4 regions of the Burkholderia sp. BCC1999 genome follow, and region 2 is predicted to be linked to each of the others. Evidence: predicted binding sites of a transcription regulator. Region 2 holds the regulator's gene; each other region holds the start of a gene.
The links. The regulator FliA, encoded in region 2, starts transcription of late flagellar genes. The targets are predictions, from matches to a motif close to CTAAAGTTTNNNNNNNNNNNGCCGNTA.
Positions count from the first base shown of each region.

Region 1 (4,199 bases), on a different contig from region 2:
TTCTGCGCCTCGTTGATCTCGCCGATGAACTCGACGTGCGCCTCGCCGAGCAGCGGCTCGATCACTTCCTTGAAATAGTCGGCGTCGGCCTTGTCGACCTTCGCGGCGATCTTCAGCGGCAACCCGCTTTGCGCGGCGATCCGGATCGCGGTGTCGACACGCTTTTCGGGACAGATCCGGCCGAGGAACGCGAGGTATTCGGGCTTCACGCCGGGCTGCGGCGTGAGCAGTGTGTCGGGCAGCCCGTGATACACGGTGCCGGCCCACGCGGCCTGCGGCAGCGGCTTGCGCTGGTTGTTCGAGATCGACACGACCGGCGCGTCCGGGAACGCGTCGAACACCGGCTGCAGTTCCGGCAGGTCGAGGCGGCCGTGCAGCGTCGTCACGTACGGCGTGTCGAGGCGCGACATCAGCGGGAACGGCAGGTAGTCGAGGTGGAAGTGCAGCACGTCGAATTCGTGCGCGACCCGGGCGACCTGCTCGAGGAGCCGCATGTGGGGCGCCATCGAATCGCGAATCGACGGGTCGAGCCGCAGTGCGCGCGGCCACGCCGCCTCGAGACGGGCCGACGTGACGGAGTCGCCGCTGGCGAACAGCGTCACGTCGTGGCCGAGTTCGACGAGCGCCTCGGTGAGGTAGGACACGACACGCTCGGTGCCGCCGTAGAGTTTCGGCGGAACGGCTTCGTAAAGCGGCGCGATCTGGGCAATTCGCATGGGGGTTCTCCGGTTTCGATCCGTGGGCGCCGTGGCGCCGGTGTGGATCCCATCCAACGTTGCGGAACTCGCCGACGCACGCGTTTGGCGTTACGTGGCCGGGCCCTGGACGGGGTGCGCGGGGCGCCGGACGGCAAGCTGCGGGGCGGGCCGGCACGGCTCGCGCCGCCGCCCATTGGAGTCCATTATCGATATCGCCCTGCGGGGTTCGAGTGTTTTTTCAAACACTTAAGGCTTGTTACACGATGAAATACGCGAAAACCCCGAGAAAAAGGGCGGGGAATCATGAATCGAGATGACCGCAACTATTGTTGCGCTATCGTGAAAAACCACTATAATTTTTACCGATCCGATTGTCGGCAGCCCTGCCGGCAAGCCTTCCGCTACCGAGCGGCGGCCATCGGTACCCGCACAGCCTAATTCGCGCTGTCACCCGCCTTCCCGATTGCCTCTTTAAATTCGCTTTGTCGGAAAAATTCCTACACGGTTTACAGACAAATCCTGCATGGCATACGCCACTTCGCTGATACCGGCATAAATGCCGTTTGGCCAAAATTCGCCCTGTAAGACTATAAACGAGCCGACCGAGCGCCCAGAGCGCTCCGAGCGAGCAAACGTTTTCATAACACGAATGGCCAAAGCAAAGCTCTTTAACGGGGGAATCATGAGCGCTACCAGCGAAATGCTCAGTGAGATCAAAGAGGTCAACCTGTCGTACCTCCTCCTCGCGCAACGCCTGCTGCGGGAAGACAAGGCGATGGGCATGTTCCGCATGGGAATTTCCCAGGAACTCGCCGACGTGCTCGCCAACCTCACGCTCGCACAGACCGTGAAGCTTGCCGCGTCGAACCAGATGCTGTGCCGCTTCCGCTTCGACGATCACGCGTTGCTGTCGTCGCTCGCCGACAAGGGCCGTAGCGATGTCGTCGCGCACGCCCACTCGGCCATCCTGATGGCCGGGCAGCAGGTCGAAAGCGTCCGCTGATCCATCCCGCCTTGCGTTGTGTCCCGGCGTGCCGCGCCGGAGGGCAGCGTATTGGCCATCCATCCGAACAACGTCAAGCGGACGGTTATCACCATGGCAAGCAAAAGCGTCGTGATCGAGGTGAAGGAAATCACCCTCGCCATCGAACTGATCGAACTGGGCGCCCGGCTGCAACTGCTGGAGGCGGAGACGAGCCTGTCGCGGGACCGTCTGATCAAGCTGTACAAGGAACTGAAGGGCGTGTCGCCGCCGAAGGGGATGCTGCCGTTCTCGACCGACTGGTTCATGACGTGGCAGCCGAACATCCACTCGTCGCTGTTCTACAACATCTACCGGTTCATGCAGGATCACGGCCGCTGCGATCCGATCCAGTCGATCGTGAAGGCGTACCGGCTCTATCAGGAGCACGTGAACCTGTCCGGCGACGAGGCCGCGCTGAGCCTCACGCGGGCGTGGACGCTCGTGCGCTTCTTCGATTCGGGGATGCTGCAGATGACCCCGTGCACGCGCTGCGGCGGCCACTTCGTCGCGCATGCGCATGATCCGCATCAAGGTTTCGTGTGTGGCCTGTGCCAGCCGCCGTCGCGCGCGGGCAAGACCCGCAAGGCCGCCGCCGCGCGCGCCGAACTGGCTGCCGCCGCGGCCTGAGCGCCAGGCAGGGCGGGGCCGGGCCGGGCGCGGGCGGTTGCCGCGGGCCGCGCGAATCGTCCCTGCATTGCTGGTAAACACCGTCGGGCCGTGGCCGGGCGGCCGCGAAAGTTTTCCTGCCGACTGCCGTAAACCTGTTTAACGGCGGTCTCCCCGCCGGTCTTTCGTGAGGGACAGGCAGTGCTGATTATCGTGGGAACACTCGTGACGCTGTTGTCCGTCTTCGGCGGCTATGCGCTGGCAGGCGGGCATCTGGGCGCATTGATCCAGCCGGTCGAGATCCTGATGATCGCGGGCGCCGGCGTCGGCGCATTCATCCTCGGCAACGGCGGCAAGACCATCAAGGCCACGCTGCGCGTGCTGCCGACGCTCTTCAAGGGCTCGAAGTACACGAAGGACGTCTATATGGAGCTGATGGCGCTGCTTTACGTGCTGCTGGCGAAGGCACGCAAGGAAGGCACGCTGACGCTCGAGGCCGACATCGACGATCCGGAAAAGAGCCCGATCTTCACGCAATACCCGAAGATCCTCGCCGATCACCACATCGTCGAATTCCTGACCGACTACCTGCGCCTGATGGTGGGCGGCAACATGAACGCGTTCGAGATCGAGAGCCTGATGGACGAGGAGATCGAGACGCACCACGCGGAAGGCGAAGGCCCCGCGCATGCGCTGATGCGCGTCGGCGACGCGATGCCGGCGTTCGGCATCGTCGCGGCCGTGATGGGCGTGGTGCACACGATGGCGTCGGCCGACAAGCCGCCCGCGGTGCTCGGCGCGATGATCGCGCAGGCGCTGGTCGGCACGTTCCTCGGGATCCTGCTGTCGTACGGGCTGATCGGGCCGCTCGCGAGCCTCGCGGAGCAGCGCGTGGCCGAGTCGACCAAGATGTTCCAGTGCATCAAGGTGACGATCCTCGCGACGCTGAACGGCTATGCGCCGGCGATTGCCGTCGAGTTCGGCCGCAAGGTGCTGTTCTCGACCGAGCGTCCGTCGTTCTCGGAGCTCGAAGAGCACGTGCGCCGCGTGAAGGCGAAGTGACGCGGAGCGCACGATGAGCAAGAGCAAGGATCGCGCGATCGTCGTCAAGCGGGTGGCCCCGGCGAAGAAGGGCCACCATGGCGGCGCATGGAAGCTCGCGTACGCGGATTTCATGACCGCGATGATGGCGTTCTTCCTGCTGATGTGGCTGCTGAGCTCGGTCACGCCGGTGCAGCTGAAGGGGATCGCCGAGTACTTCAACACGCCGCTGAAGGCCGCGCTGCTCGGCAGCGGCGATCGCAATTCGCAGGATTCCAGCATCCTCAACGCCGGCGGCCGCGACCTGTCGAGCGTCGACGCCGGCACGCTGCGCCGCACCGACGGCACGACGCAACTCGCCGATCGCGTCGCGAAGGCCGGTGACGACAACACGCGCTCGCAGGCGCAGGGCGCGCAGGACCGGCTCGAGCAGGCGCGCCTGCATGACCTGCAGATCAAGCTGATGGCCGCGATCGAGGCCAACCCGACGCTGCGCCAGTTCAAGCAGCAGATCCGCATCGACTCGACGCTGATGGGGCTGCGCATCGAGATCGTCGATACGCAGAAGCGGCCGATGTTCGCGATGTCGAGCGACAACGTCGAGCCGTACATGCGCGACATCCTGCGCGAGATCGGCAAGACGCTGAACGACGTGCCGAACCGGATCATCGTCCAGGGCCACACCGATGCCGTGCCGTACGCGGGCGGCGAGGGCGGCTACAGCAACTGGGAGCTGTCGGCCGACCGTGCGAACGCATCGCGCCGCGAGCTGATCTCCGGCGGCATGGACGAGGCGAAAGTGCTGCGCGTGCTCGGCCTCGCGTCGACGC
Region 1 is NZ_CAJPHP010000029.1:71,187-75,385, forward strand. Features, by position in the region: gene U5809_RS30935 (glycosyltransferase family 4 protein) at 1-716, opposite strand, end outside; gene flhD (flagellar transcriptional regulator FlhD) at 1,381-1,701, shown strand; gene flhC (flagellar transcriptional regulator FlhC) at 1,795-2,349, shown strand; gene motA (flagellar motor stator protein MotA) at 2,530-3,390, shown strand; gene motB (flagellar motor protein MotB) at 3,404-4,199, shown strand, end outside.
Region 1: a site for FliA is predicted at 2,455-2,481, ahead of motA (flagellar motor stator protein MotA). Genes of this name have one in related genera too.

Region 2 (4,199 bases):
CATCGCCTTCATGTGGTCATGGCCGATCACGTGGAAGTTGCCGGTTGCCGTCACGAAGATGTCGGCCTTGTCGGCCGCGTATTCCATCGTCACGACGCGGTAGCCTTCCATCGCCGCCTGCAGCGCGCAGATCGGATCGATTTCGGTGACCCACACGGTCGCGCCGAGGCCGCGCAGCGACTGCGCGCAGCCCTTGCCCACGTCGCCGTAGCCGGCAACGACCGCGACCTTGCCCGCGATCATCACGTCGGTCGCGCGCTTGATGCCGTCGACCAGCGATTCACGGCAGCCGTACAGGTTGTCGAACTTCGACTTCGTGACCGAATCGTTCACGTTGAACGCCGGGAACGGCAGGCGGCCGTCCTTTTCCATCTGGTACAGGCGGTGCACGCCGGTCGTGGTTTCTTCGGTCACGCCCTTGATGTGCGCGAGGCGCGTCGAGTACCAGGTCGGGTCCGCGTCGAGGTGCTTCGCGATCGACTTGTACAGCGCGACTTCTTCCTCGTTGGTCGGCTTCGCGATCACCGAACGGTCCTTCTCGGCCTTCGAGCCGAGGATCAGCAGCAGCGTTGCGTCGCCGCCGTCGTCCAGGATCATGTTCGCGAATTCGCCGTTCGGCCATTCGAAGATGCGGTGCGAGAACTCCCAGTATTCGTCGAGCGACTCGCCCTTGAACGCGAACACCGGCGTGCCGGCTTCGACGATCGCGGCCGCGGCGTGATCCTGCGTCGAGAAGATGTTGCACGAGGCCCAGCGGACGTCCGCGCCGAGCGCCTTCAGCGTCTCGATCAGCACGCCCGTCTGGATCGTCATGTGCAGCGAACCGGCGATGCGCGCGCCCTTCAGCGGCTGCTGCGCCTTGTATTCGTCACGGATCTGCACGAGGCCCGGCATTTCGGTCTCGGCGATGTTGAGTTCCTTGCGGCCCCAGCCGGCCAGCGCCATGTCGGCGACGACGTAATCGTGGGAAGCCTTGGAATCGATAATGGCGTTCATCACGCCCTCCTTTCTAAAAAGTTTCTAGATTGGTGACGTGAGCGCCGTTCAGGAAGCGGGGCCGGCGCGACAACACGCTGAACGCGCGCCGCACGGCTGCTTGGTGAAGCCTTCCGAGCCTGGCGGACGCAGAGGGTCCGTCGCAACGCTCCTCGGAAAACGGAGGGGATTGTAGCAAATCGGCGCGCGAAATGCGCGAGCACGGCACCAGCGCGCGGCGTCGGCGCGCAGGGCCGCCCTGAAAGGGTCAGGACTCCGCGCCGACCCAGGCCTGCTCGCGCAGCCGCGCGCGCAGGCGCGCGACGGCCTGGCTGTGCAGCTGGCACACGCGCGACTCGCTCACCTCGAGCACCGCGCCGATCTCGCGCAGATTCAGACCCCGTTCGTAGTACAGCGACATCAGCAGCTTCTCCCGCTCCGGCAGCCGCTCGATCGCCTCGACGAGCGCCTCGCGCAGATGCTCGTCGAGCAGCGACGACAGCGGATCGGCGTGATCGACGCGATAGCGGTCGAGAAACGGCTCGTCGTCGGCCGCGCGGTCGAAATCCTCGTAGTAGATGAGCTGGCTGCCGTGCAGGTCCTGCAGCATCCCCTGGTATTCGTCGAGCGGCATCTTCAGGTGCTCCGCGATCTCGGTCTCGCTCGCCGAGCGGCCGAGATGCTGTTCGACCTGGTGCACCGCGTGCTCGACCTCGCGCGACGTCTTGCGCAGGCTGCGCGGCAGCCAGTCGTTGCTGCGCAGCTCGTCGAGCATCGCGCCGCGGATGCGCTGCGTCGCGTAGGTCTCGAACTGCGCGCCCTGGTCTTCCTTGTAGCGGCCGGCCGCGTCCATCAGGCCGATCATGCCGGCCTGGATCAGGTCGTCGAGGTCGACGCTCGCCGGCATCTTCGCGACGAGCTGCAGCCCGAGGCGGCGCACGAGCGGCGCATATTGCGCGAGCACGTCGGCCTGGGACATCTTTCCTTGAGCGTTGTACATCATGGCTCTCTCCTTCCGGTGGCGCTCACGCGGCGTGTGCCGCGCCCGCCTCATACGACGGCTTGCCGCCCGCGTGGACCGCGCGCCCCGCGCCCGAACGCGGGCGCATCGGCCAGTACAGCAGGTCGGCGGCAATCTGCCGGTAATCGCGCGCGGCCGCCGACGACGGGAACGCGTCGACCACCGCATGCATCAGTTCGCGTGCATGCTCGACGAGCGGATCGGCGCTCACGCAGCCCGCGTCGGCGATCGACACGGTCAGGTAGCGGCTCGCGACGCCCGCGAGGTTGTCGAAGGCCGTCTTCGCGTCCGCGTGGCTGCCGACGTGATTGGTCAGCACGCGGAACTGCGCGAACGCGTGCGCGAAATGCAGCCGCTTCATGCACGCGTACGCCTCGGTGATCGCCTGCGCGGCAACGCGCGTGACGACCAGCACGTCGTGCGCTTCGCGTGCGAGCGCCGAGAACGAACCGTCGGCGCCGAGTTGCGTGTCGACCAGCACGATGTCGGCCGGCCCGTCGATGAAATCGCTCAGTTGCGCGTCGCTGTAGCCGGCGCGCGCGAGCCGCGCCGCCGCGCACAGGCCGAAGCCGGCGGCCACCCGCGTGCGTTCGCCGTCGCGCAGCCATGCGCCCGCCAGGGTCGCGCTGGCCGAATGCACGTCGGCGCGTTCGTCGACGACGAGCACGTCCTTGCCGAGCGACGCGAGCGCCGTAGCCAGGTTCACGATGGTGGACGTGCAGCCGACACCCGTCGGCCCGCCCGTCACCGCGACGATGCGCGACGCGCGCCCGGCCAGCAGGCGCCGCAGCCCTTCGGCCTGGTCGATGATCCGTTTATCCAAATCGCACCTCGTGCAGCTCGGCAGTGGAACGTGCGGTCAGTGCGGAAAGCAGCGTCGGCATGTCCTCGTCTTGCGGCACGAAGGGGGAACCGTCGCGCGGCACGCAGAACGCGCTCTTCAGCAGGAATTTGGTCGAGGCGACGTACAGGTTCTCCGGCACCTTCTGGCCGGTCGACACGTAGTGGACCGGCAGCTTGTAGCGGATCACCGTGTCGAGCACGCCGCCGAGGTGGGTCGCTTCGTCGAGCTTCGTGAGGATGCAGCCGGCCAGGTCTGGGGATGCCGCCTGCGGATGTTCGCCCGCGCTGCGGTACGCCTGCACGACTTCGTTGAGCGTGTCGCCGTGGCTCGTCGCGTTGAGCAGCAGCAGGCGCTGCACCGGCGCGTTCGCGCCATGCAGCATCGCGATCTGGTCGGACACCGCGCGGTCGCGCTGGCTCATGCCGATCGTGTCGATCAGCACGATGTGCTTGTTGCGCAGCTCGGACAGTGCGAGCGCGAGATCGCCCGCATCCTTCACCGCGTGCACCGGCACGCCGAGGATCTTGCCGAAGATGCGCAGCTGCTCGTGGCCGCCGATCCGGTAGCTGTCGGTGGTCAGCAGCGCGACCTTGCTCGCGCCGAAGCGCATCACGCAGCGCGCGGCCAGCTTCGCGGTGGTGGTCGTCTTGCCGACGCCCGTCGGCCCCATCAGCGCGAACACGCCGCCGCGCTCCATCAGCGCATCCTCGCTGTCGAGCACCGGCAGGTTCGACGCGAGCACCGACTGCGCCCATTCGGCAGCCTGTTCGAAGGTCTGCGCGCCGTCGCCGGACGGCAGGTTGTCGACCAGCATCCGTACGAGCTGCGCGGAGAAACCGGCCGCGAACAGGTGCTTCGTCAGCGCGCCGTGCACGGCGCTGCGACGCTGGCGGTCGTGCCACTTCAGGCTGTCGAACTGCTCTTCCAGCATGCCGCGCAGTTCGCCGAGTTCCTGCATCACCGTGTCGTTGACGATCCGCTCGATGCGCGACTTCACCGCATCGGCCACCGCGGCGGCCGCGTCGGCGGGCAGGCGCGTGCGCTCGGCCGTCTTCGCCGCGTGCGCGGCGCTCGTGTCGGGCGCGCGGGTGGCGGCGGCCGGCATCCGGCGCTCGGCGTCGCGCACGATGTCGCGCGCCCAGTCGGGCGGCGTCGCGCGCGCGGCGGCCTGCGGCGCGCTCGCGCTCGCGGGCGGCGCGGCCGGCGACTGCGCGCGTGCGATCAGCGCGTCGCGCTGCTGCGTCAGGCGCTTCGCGTGCTCGACCAGCCACGGTGCGGGTTCGGATGCACCGGCGGCCGGCGTATCGGCGGCGGATGCGGCGCTCGCCGGCGAGGCCGCAACCGCCGGTGTGCCGGCCA
Region 2 is NZ_CAJPHP010000036.1:5,302-9,500, reverse strand. Features, by position in the region: gene ahcY (adenosylhomocysteinase) at 1-996, opposite strand, end outside; S-adenosyl-L-homocysteine riboswitch at 1,029-1,156, opposite strand; gene U5809_RS33085 (RNA polymerase sigma factor FliA) at 1,244-1,978, opposite strand; gene U5809_RS33080 (MinD/ParA family protein) at 2,001-2,819, opposite strand; gene flhF (flagellar biosynthesis protein FlhF) at 2,812-4,199, opposite strand, start outside.

Region 3 (4,199 bases), on a different contig from region 2:
GGCGCCACCACGGCAGGTCGGCGTACGGGTCGGCGACGGTCGAGAACGCGCTGTTCACGACGTTCACCGAGTCGCCGCGCTTCTCGTCGTAGCCCATCGCGTCCTTCACGAGCTGCTCGACCTGCGCGAGCTTCGCGGGCGGCAGCGGCTGCATCGTCACGTGGCCCTTCGCATCGGCGACCGGCTGGTAGTTGACGACGACCGCGACCGACAGCCGCTTCACGTTGCCCATCGGTTGTTCGAGGTGACGGATCGTCTTGTCGACTTCGTAGTTGGTCGTCTGGTCCTTGCGGTCGCTGACGGGCGTCGTCTGCGGCCCGTTCTGGCCGTTGCCGGCGACGATCGGCGCGGAAGCCGGCTGCGGCGGCGTGTTCGACAGCGCGCCCGGCACGCCCGACGCGCCGCCCTGCGCGAGTTCGGTCGCGCTGCTGGTTTGCTGGCTGCGGATCGCGGATTGCTGCGGATTACCGTTCGGGCCGTAGCTTTCCGACGTCTGCTCGATCTTCGAGAAATCGAGGTCCGCGCTGACCTGCGAACGCGCGTTGCCGGCGCCGAAGATCGGCGCGAGGATCGCGTCGATGCGCTTCTGCGTGTTGTGCTCGACCTGCTGCACGTACTTGAGCTGGCTTGCGTCGAGGCCGGAGGCGGATGCGGTCTGGGTCAGCAGGTTGCCGTCCTGGTCGACGATCGTCACGTTCTTCGCGGGCATGTCGGGCACGCCGGACGACACCATCCGCGTGATCGCCTGGACCTGGCCCTCGTCGAGCACGCGGCCCGGGTAGAGGTCGACGAACACCGACGCGCTCGGCGCTTCCTTGTCGCGCACGAACACCGACGGCTTCGGGATCGCGAGATGCACGCGCGCGCCGCGCACGGCATTGATCGATTCGATGGTGCGCTGCAGCTCGCCTTCGAGTGCGCGCTGGTAATTGATCTGCTCGGCGAACTGGCTGATGCCGAATTTCTGGTTGTCCATCAGCTCGAAGCCGACCGAGCCACCCTTCGGCAGCCCCATCGCGGCGAGCTTCAGGCGCGTTTCGTGCACCTGGTTCGACGGCACGAGGATCGCGCCGCCGGCATCGGCGAACTTGTAGGGAACGTTTGCCTGCTGGAGCGCGGTAATGATCGCGCCGCCGTCGCGGTCCGACAGGTTGCTGTACAGCACGCGGTAGTCGGGCGCGCGGCTCCACAGCACGAGCGCGGTGATCGCGGCGATCGCGAGCGCGACGACGATCAGGAACGGCAGCTTCGGGTTGCCCTTCATCCGCGAGATGCCGGGAATGCGTTCCGCGAAGCCGCCCAGCCCGAAGTCAGCGCCGGCGACGCCCGCGCCCGGCAACGCGGCGGCCGCGGCGGCGCCTGGCGCCGGGCTGGCGAGGCCCGCGCGGGCGTCGGGGTTGATCAGCGAGTTGGCCTGCGAATCCATGCGTCGAGTTTCTCCGGAGCGGGACCACTGAGCTCGCTCGGACGAGCGGGCGGACAATGACACGATGCGATTATCGTGATCCGCGCCGCACTCCGATCGACCGAAAAGAGCGGGGTTTCCCCCGTACTTTCTCGGCTTTGACGCGCGGCGCGCTGCTATCCTTTTTCGCGATCCGGCATGGTGCGCGTGGTGCGGCGCCGGCGGATCCGCCCGGTGCGTCCGGGTCTTCTCTAAGTCTGGGGACAGCATGACTGCGAACGTCAGCGGAATCGGTTCGGTGTTGCAACAGATGCAGTCGATGGCCGCGCAGGCGTCCGGCGGCGTCGCGAGCCCGACGGCGGCGCTTGCCGGCTCGGGCGCGGCGACGGCCAGCACGTTCGCGAGCGCGATGAAGGCGTCGCTCGACAAGATCAGCGGCGACCAGCAGCACGCGCTCGGCGAGGCGAAGGCGTTCGAGGTCGGCGCGCCGAACGTATCGCTGAACGACGTGATGGTCGACATGCAGAAAGCCAACATCGGCTTCCAGTTCGGACTCCAGGTCCGCAACAAGCTCGTGAGCGCCTACAACGACATCATGCAGATGTCGGTGTGACAGGCGGGCCGGGCGGGCCGGCGAGCCGGCTTTCCGTGCCCGGCGGCGGCCGCGTGCGCCTAAAGCTTTTCAAATCCCTTCCGATAACTCCGGAGAAGGCCGCGCCGTGCGACGCACGGTGGCGGCGACCGTATAGCCAAGGCAGAACAAGGAGAAGCGCATGTTTTCCCCAGGACACGCTGGAGCCAGTGCATACGCGCGTGTCGGCGTCGAGACGGGGGTGATGGGCGCCTCCCCGCACCGGCTGATCGCGATGCTGTACCAGGGCGCGCGGCAAGCGATCGCGCTGGCGCGCATGCATTTGCAGCAAGGTAACGTGCCCGCGCGCGGAGAAGCGATCGGCAAGGCGATCGGGATCGTCGAGAGCGGCCTGCAGGCCTCGCTGAATCGCGACGCGGGCGGCGAGATCGCAGAGCGGCTGTACGCGCTGTACGCGTATATCGGCCGGCGCCTGCTCGACGCGAACGCGCAGGCGAGCGACGCGATGCTGGTCGAGGTCGACGGGCTGCTCGCGACGCTCGAGGAAGCATGGACGGGCATCGCCCCGGAAGTCGCGCGGATGGCCGCGCAACAGGCAGCGGAAGCATCACGATGAATCACAAGGCCGAATACTTCGCACGTTACGAGGCGCTCGCCGCCGTGTCGGGGCGCATGCTGTGCGCCGCCCGCGGCGCCGACTGGAGCGCGTTGCCGGGGTTGCAGGCCGAATTCATGCAGCTTGTCGACGGGCTGAAGGAAGCCGATCCGGGCGTCGCGCTCGACGAATCGGATCTCGGCCGCAAGCTCGACCTGATCCGCCGCATCCTGGCCGACGACGCGGCGATCCGCGATCTCGCGAGCCCGGACGTCGCGCGGCTGTCCGCGCTGTTCGAGGCGCGGCGCTCGACCAAGGTATTGACCGATCTCTACCGCGCGCGCGGGTAGGGCCCGTTTCCGGGGAGACGGACGCGCTGTACCCGTGGGCGGCACCGGCGTGCCGTGCCCGGATTCGCAACGATGTGGCTGAGGTGAGCAGGCTCCGATCATGACCGGTATCGACACCGTTGCGGCCGCGCTGCTGGCGAGCCGCCTCGACAGCCTGCTGACCGACACCGTATCGGCGCCCGCCGGCGGCGGCGCGACCGCGCAGGTCGGCACGCCGGGCGCCGGCGCGTCGTCCTCGCCCCAGGCCGGCAGCCCGCCGGCCGCGCCGCCGGCCTCCACGCAGACGGCGCTGTCCGACGTCGGACGCGTGCTCGACGCGATTTCTCGCGCGGGCGGCGATGCGACGCCCGCGATTGCCGGGCGCACGCCGCTGCTGGCCGATCCCACCGTGCTGCTGACCGATCCGGCCGTGCCGGCGCCCGTTCCCGCTACGCCGGCGTCAGCGGCCTCTGCCCCGGCCACGTCGTCTCCGCCTGCCTCCGCAGCGGCATCGTCCGCGGCCACACGTGAAGCGGCCGCACCGTTGCCGGTCGCGGCGCTGCGTGCGGCGCTCGCGCAGGCCGTGAGCGAGAGCGGCCTCTTCTACGAATCCCATCTGGCGCAGTGGCTGGCCGGCCAGCGTCCGCTCGCGGCGCTGATGCGCGAGCCGCAGGCGCGCCTGACGGCCGCGCTCGCGCCGGCCGACCGCGATGCCCTGCCGCCCGGCGCGACCGACCTGCTCGACGAACTGCTGGCGCAGCGTCCGCCGCTACCCGCGACCGCGCGGGCGGCCGCGCAGCCGGGCACACCGGCCCAGGGCGGCGCGCCGGCCCGCGATCCCGCGCAGGCGATGCCGGCGGCTGCCCGGCAGGGCGCATCGTTGCCGGGCGATACTGCCGATCCGCTGGGCGCGCATGCCGACACGCGCTGGACGCCTGCGCGGGCCGACCTGGCTGCCGCGTCGTCCGATCCGCAGGCGCAGACGCTCGCGACCGTCCATCCGGCCGCCATACCGATCGTCAGGCAGCAGCTCGATGCGCTCGCGACCGACCAGTTTCGCTGGACCGGCGAGGCCTGGCCGGGCGCGCGGCTCGACTGGACGATCGAGCCCGACGAGCCGGGCAACCGTGGGCAGCGCGACGGTGGCGACGACGCGGGCGACGGCATCGCCTGGCGCACGCGCCTGACGCTGACGCTGCCGTCGCTAGGTACGGTCGACGCGGAACTCGTGCTGAACGGTACGCAGCTCGTCGCGCGGCTGCGCGCGAACCAGACGGG
Region 3 is NZ_CAJPHP010000019.1:63,554-67,752, reverse strand. Features, by position in the region: gene fliF (flagellar basal-body MS-ring/collar protein FliF) at 1-1,426, opposite strand, end outside; gene fliE (flagellar hook-basal body complex protein FliE) at 1,674-2,018, shown strand; gene fliS (flagellar export chaperone FliS) at 2,179-2,613, shown strand; gene U5809_RS25330 (flagellar protein FliT) at 2,610-2,942, shown strand; gene U5809_RS25325 (flagellar hook-length control protein FliK) at 3,043-4,199, shown strand, end outside.
Region 3: a site for FliA is predicted at 2,078-2,104, ahead of fliS (flagellar export chaperone FliS). Genes of this name have one in related genera too.

Region 4 (4,199 bases), on a different contig from region 2:
GTCACGTAGGTGTTGTATGCGCTGACGAACGCGTTGATCGCGGTCGTCGTGGCCGTCGTGTCGGGGGACAGCGTGACCGTCTGGGTCGTGTTCAGCGCCTGCGTCGTCAGGTTCAGCGTGACACCCGTCAGCACGCCCGACACGCTGTTGGACGCGCTCGTCACCGGCGTGCCGTCGACCGTCAGCTTCGCGTCGGCGGCGGGTGTCACGGTCGAGTAGCCCGAGGTCAGCTTCGAATTGACGCCAGTGCCCGTCACCGACACCGCGTTGGCCGCACCGGTGTTGTTCGACTGGATCACGAGGTGCTGGCCGTCCGAGCCGGTGATCACAGAGGCGGTGACGCCCGGGTTGCCGGCGGTCGTGTTGATCGATTTCGCGATGTCGGACAGCGATGCGCCGGCGGCGACGTTGACGTTGAAGGGCGTGCCCGTGCCGAGCGTGATGCTCAGCGAACCGGCGGAGATCGTGTCCGTGGACGTGACGCCGGCCGACGACAGCTTGTTCGCGGTGGCGAGCTGCGTGACGTTGACCGCATACGAGCCGGCCACTGCGCCGCCGCCGCTCTTGACCGACGCGGTGATGCCGTTGCCGCTCGCGGTTGCCGCGAGACCGCTCAGCGTCGTGCCGTTCGACAGGCCAGTGATCGCGGTCTGCAGCGCCGACAGCGCCGATTTCAGTTTGCCGACCGCCGACAGTTCGGTGTTGTCGGCCGTCTGCTTGTTCGTGATGGTGGTCTGCTGGCCGATGGTCTTGGCCTGCACCAGCGACGTGACGAGCGAATTGACGTCGAGCGTCGAATTGGTCGCGCCGCTGATGATCGATTGTCCGGCTTGCGCCAGGATGCTGCCGATATCCGTCGTGCTTGTGCTCGTCGTGGTCATGCGGGTGCTCCAGTCGTTTGCGCGATTGCGCGCGATCCGGCGGGTCGCCGTACTTCGGTTTCAATGCAAGCAGGGAGGCATGCCTCCCTGGAGTGTCGGGTTCGACGAATCGAATCGGCGCCGTCGCGCGTCGCAACGCGGACGACGCCGTGCGCGCGGGCGGACCGCCCGGCGCGGGTGTTCCCGATTACTGCAGGAGCTTCAGGACTTGCTGCGGCAGCGAGTTCGCTTGCGCGAGCACCGAGATGCCGGCTTGCTGCAGCACTTGCGCCTTGCTCAGGTTCGCCGTTTCCGTCGCGAAGTCCGCGTCGGTGATCTGCGAACGCGCTGCGCTCATGTTCGTTGCCTGGGTTTGCGTCGTGGTGATCGCAGCCTGGAACGTGTTTTGTGCTGCACCCAGCGTTGCCTGGAACGTGTTCACGTTCTTCAGTGCCGCGTCGATTGCCGTCATGGCCGACTGTGCGCTCGTCTGGTCGCTGACCGACAGACCGCTCAGGCTCAGGCCTGCGCCCGTGCTCGTCCACACCGTCGCGCCGAAGTTGACGGCAACGGTCTGGTTGGCGGATGCGCCGACCTGGAACGTGACGTTGCCGGCGTTGCTCAGGATGGTCTGGCCGTTGAACGACGTTTGCGTTGCCACGCGGTCGATTTCGCCGAGACGCGTCGTGACTTCAGCTTGCAGGTTCGCACGTGCGTTCGAATCCAGCGAGCCGTCGCCTGCTTCGACTGCCAGCGTACGGATACGCTGCAGGTTGTCGACGGTCGACTGCAGCGCGCCGGCTGCGGTCTGGATCATCGAGATGCCGTTGTTCGCGTTCGACACGCCTTGGGTCAGCGCGTTGATCGCTGCCGTTTGCGACGTCGAGATCGCGAGACCTGCCGCGTCGTCGGCTGCCGTGTTGACGCGCTTGCCGGACGACAGGCGGTTGATCGCTTGCGACAGCGCGTTTTGCGAGCCCGACAGATTCGTCTGCGTCGTCAGCGAAAGGATGTTGGTGTTGATGTTCAGCATTTGCTTCCTCGTTTTGGAAAATGCCTGAGATACAGACAGGTTCTGATTTCGGCGTTGCGCTTTTTCGCGTCTGGCGCTGCCCGCCTTTCCTGGTTGACGGCGGCACCCGGCGAAAACTTTAGAGGGATGTTTGAGGAAATTCGGGACGGAATGGCCGGTTTCGCCGGGAAGGCGCGCCTGGCATGGCGGGCAGCGCGGCGGTCGGGGTGCGGGAATCGCCCGATTGGCTGGAACGTTTGCCCACGGTCGACAAAAGGATGGTTTTGTCTGTGATTCCCTGCTATGATGGCGGGCTGAATTGAGATTTCTGTCGAGGCCCTGCCGTTTTCGGCATGTCTGCTGGCAGTCAAACGCGGCGCTGCACGCAGCTTGTGAAGCGTACTCGCGGTGCTTTCCGCCTCTCTTTTCCGGCCTCCGAGGCCGTATTTCCGCTCGTTTCGCCTGTTGTGGGGACGCCCGGATGGCCGGTGCGTGGCGCTTGGCCGCTACGTTTTTGACCGTTTAAGCAATTTAGGAACGACATGACGACGATTCTTCTGAAAGAAAACGAGCCGTTCGAAGTGGCGATTCGCCGCTTTCGTCGCGCTATCGAAAAAAATGGCCTGATCGCTGAACTGCGTGAGCGCCAGTCTTACGAAAAGCCGACCGCAGTCCGCAAGCGCAAGAAGGCAGCAGCCGTCAAGCGCCTGCACAAGCGTCTGCGCAGCCAGATGCTGCCGAAGAAGCTCCACTAAGAGCGTCTGACGGTTTGCCGCGAAACGGCGGAGTGTGCCTCGAAAGAGGCCGCTCCGCCGTTTTGCTTTTGGGGTCCGGGAAAATCCCGAGGCCACCGTGGGCGGCCGCTCCGGCCAAGGGCTGATCGCCGGCGGTATGCGGTCGCCGGCGCGGCGTTCAGAAGTCGATCTTCGCGTTCAGGCTCACCGTGCGCGGGTCGCCCGGCTTCACGTAATCCGCGTACTGGTATTCCCAGTAGCGGCGGCCCAGCACGTTGTCGATCGACGCGCGCAGCGTCACGTCGTGGCGGCCGACCCGCGTCAGGTAGCGCGCGCCCGCATTGACGACGAGAAAGCCCGGCGCGTCGAGGCCGCCGGCCGCGCGCAGCGGTGTCGCGCCGGTGAATTTCGCGTCGACGCCGAGCGTCAGCCCCGGCACGCCCGGCACCGCATAGCCGACGTCGCCGGCGAGCACGAAGCGTGGCGCGCCTGCAACGCGATTGCCGTTGTTGCCGACCCCGTTCGCATACCACGCGTCGAGCAGCATCGCGTCGACGCCCGCGTTCCAGCGCGTGCCGAACTTCGCGCGCGCGCCGAACTCGATCCCCTGGATGATCGATTCGCCGTCCTGCACGTAGACGTTCGCGGCATTCGCATACTCGGCGCTGCGTTCGATGCGGAACACTGCGGCCGTCGCGCTCCAGCGCGCATGCTCGCTCTTGATCCCGAGCTCGTATTGCTTGCTGCGCAACGGCTTGAGCATCTGGCCCGCGTTCGCGTAGACGTCGTTCACGCGGCTGCCGGGCTCGAGCGATTCGGCGTAGCTGGCATACGCGGTGGTCGTCGGCGCGAGCTTGAACATCACCGCGAAGGTCGGCGTCACGACGCCGTTCTGGCGGTAGCCGGGATCCTCGGCGCCGCTCGCCTGGAACGACCGCTGCTCGTAGTTCATGTAGCGCACGCCGGCGAGCACCGACCAGCGCTCGGTGAGCTGCACGGTGTCGCTCGCGAACAACGATTTCTGCACGATCTCGCTCGTGCGGTACTGGATGAAGCCGTGCGGGCTCTCGTAGCGGTACGGATTCGGCGCATAGAAGTTGCCCGCGCCGAGCGGCACGAACACGCTGTTCGCCGAATAGTCGTTCGCCTGCTTCTGCCACGATGCGCCGAGCACGATCTGATGGCTGAATGGGCCCGTGCGCACCTTGCCCTCGACCATCGCGCGCCACTGGCTGAAGCGGTGATCCTCCATCCCGACGTAGCGGCTGTCGGTGTAGTTGCCGGCCGCGTCCTGCAGGTACAGCGTGCTTTCGTTGCGGCGGCGCGTCGCCTTGCTGTAGCTGTACGCGACGTCGAGCTGCCAGTCGGGCGCGAGCTGGTATTGCAGCCCCGCCGTGTACAGCTGCAGGTTCGTGTTCAGGTACTGGTCCTTGCCGCCGAGGTTCGTCGAGCCGCCGCTGATCGTTGCGGGCAGCGCGCCGCCCGGATAACTGCCGGTGAAGATCGACGGCGTCTGGCCCGTCGTGCGGCGGTCCTGGTACAGCGCGCCGAACGACACCGACAGGTCGCGCGTCAGGTTCGCCTGCAGCGCGA
Region 4 is NZ_CAJPHP010000029.1:60,194-64,392, forward strand. Features, by position in the region: gene fliD (flagellar filament capping protein FliD) at 1-881, opposite strand, end outside; gene U5809_RS30890 (flagellin domain-containing protein) at 1,069-1,893, opposite strand; gene rpsU (30S ribosomal protein S21) at 2,415-2,627, shown strand; gene U5809_RS30900 (TonB-dependent receptor) at 2,785-4,199, opposite strand, start outside.
Region 4: a site for FliA is predicted at 1,988-2,014, ahead of U5809_RS30890 (flagellin domain-containing protein). Genes of this name have one in related genera too.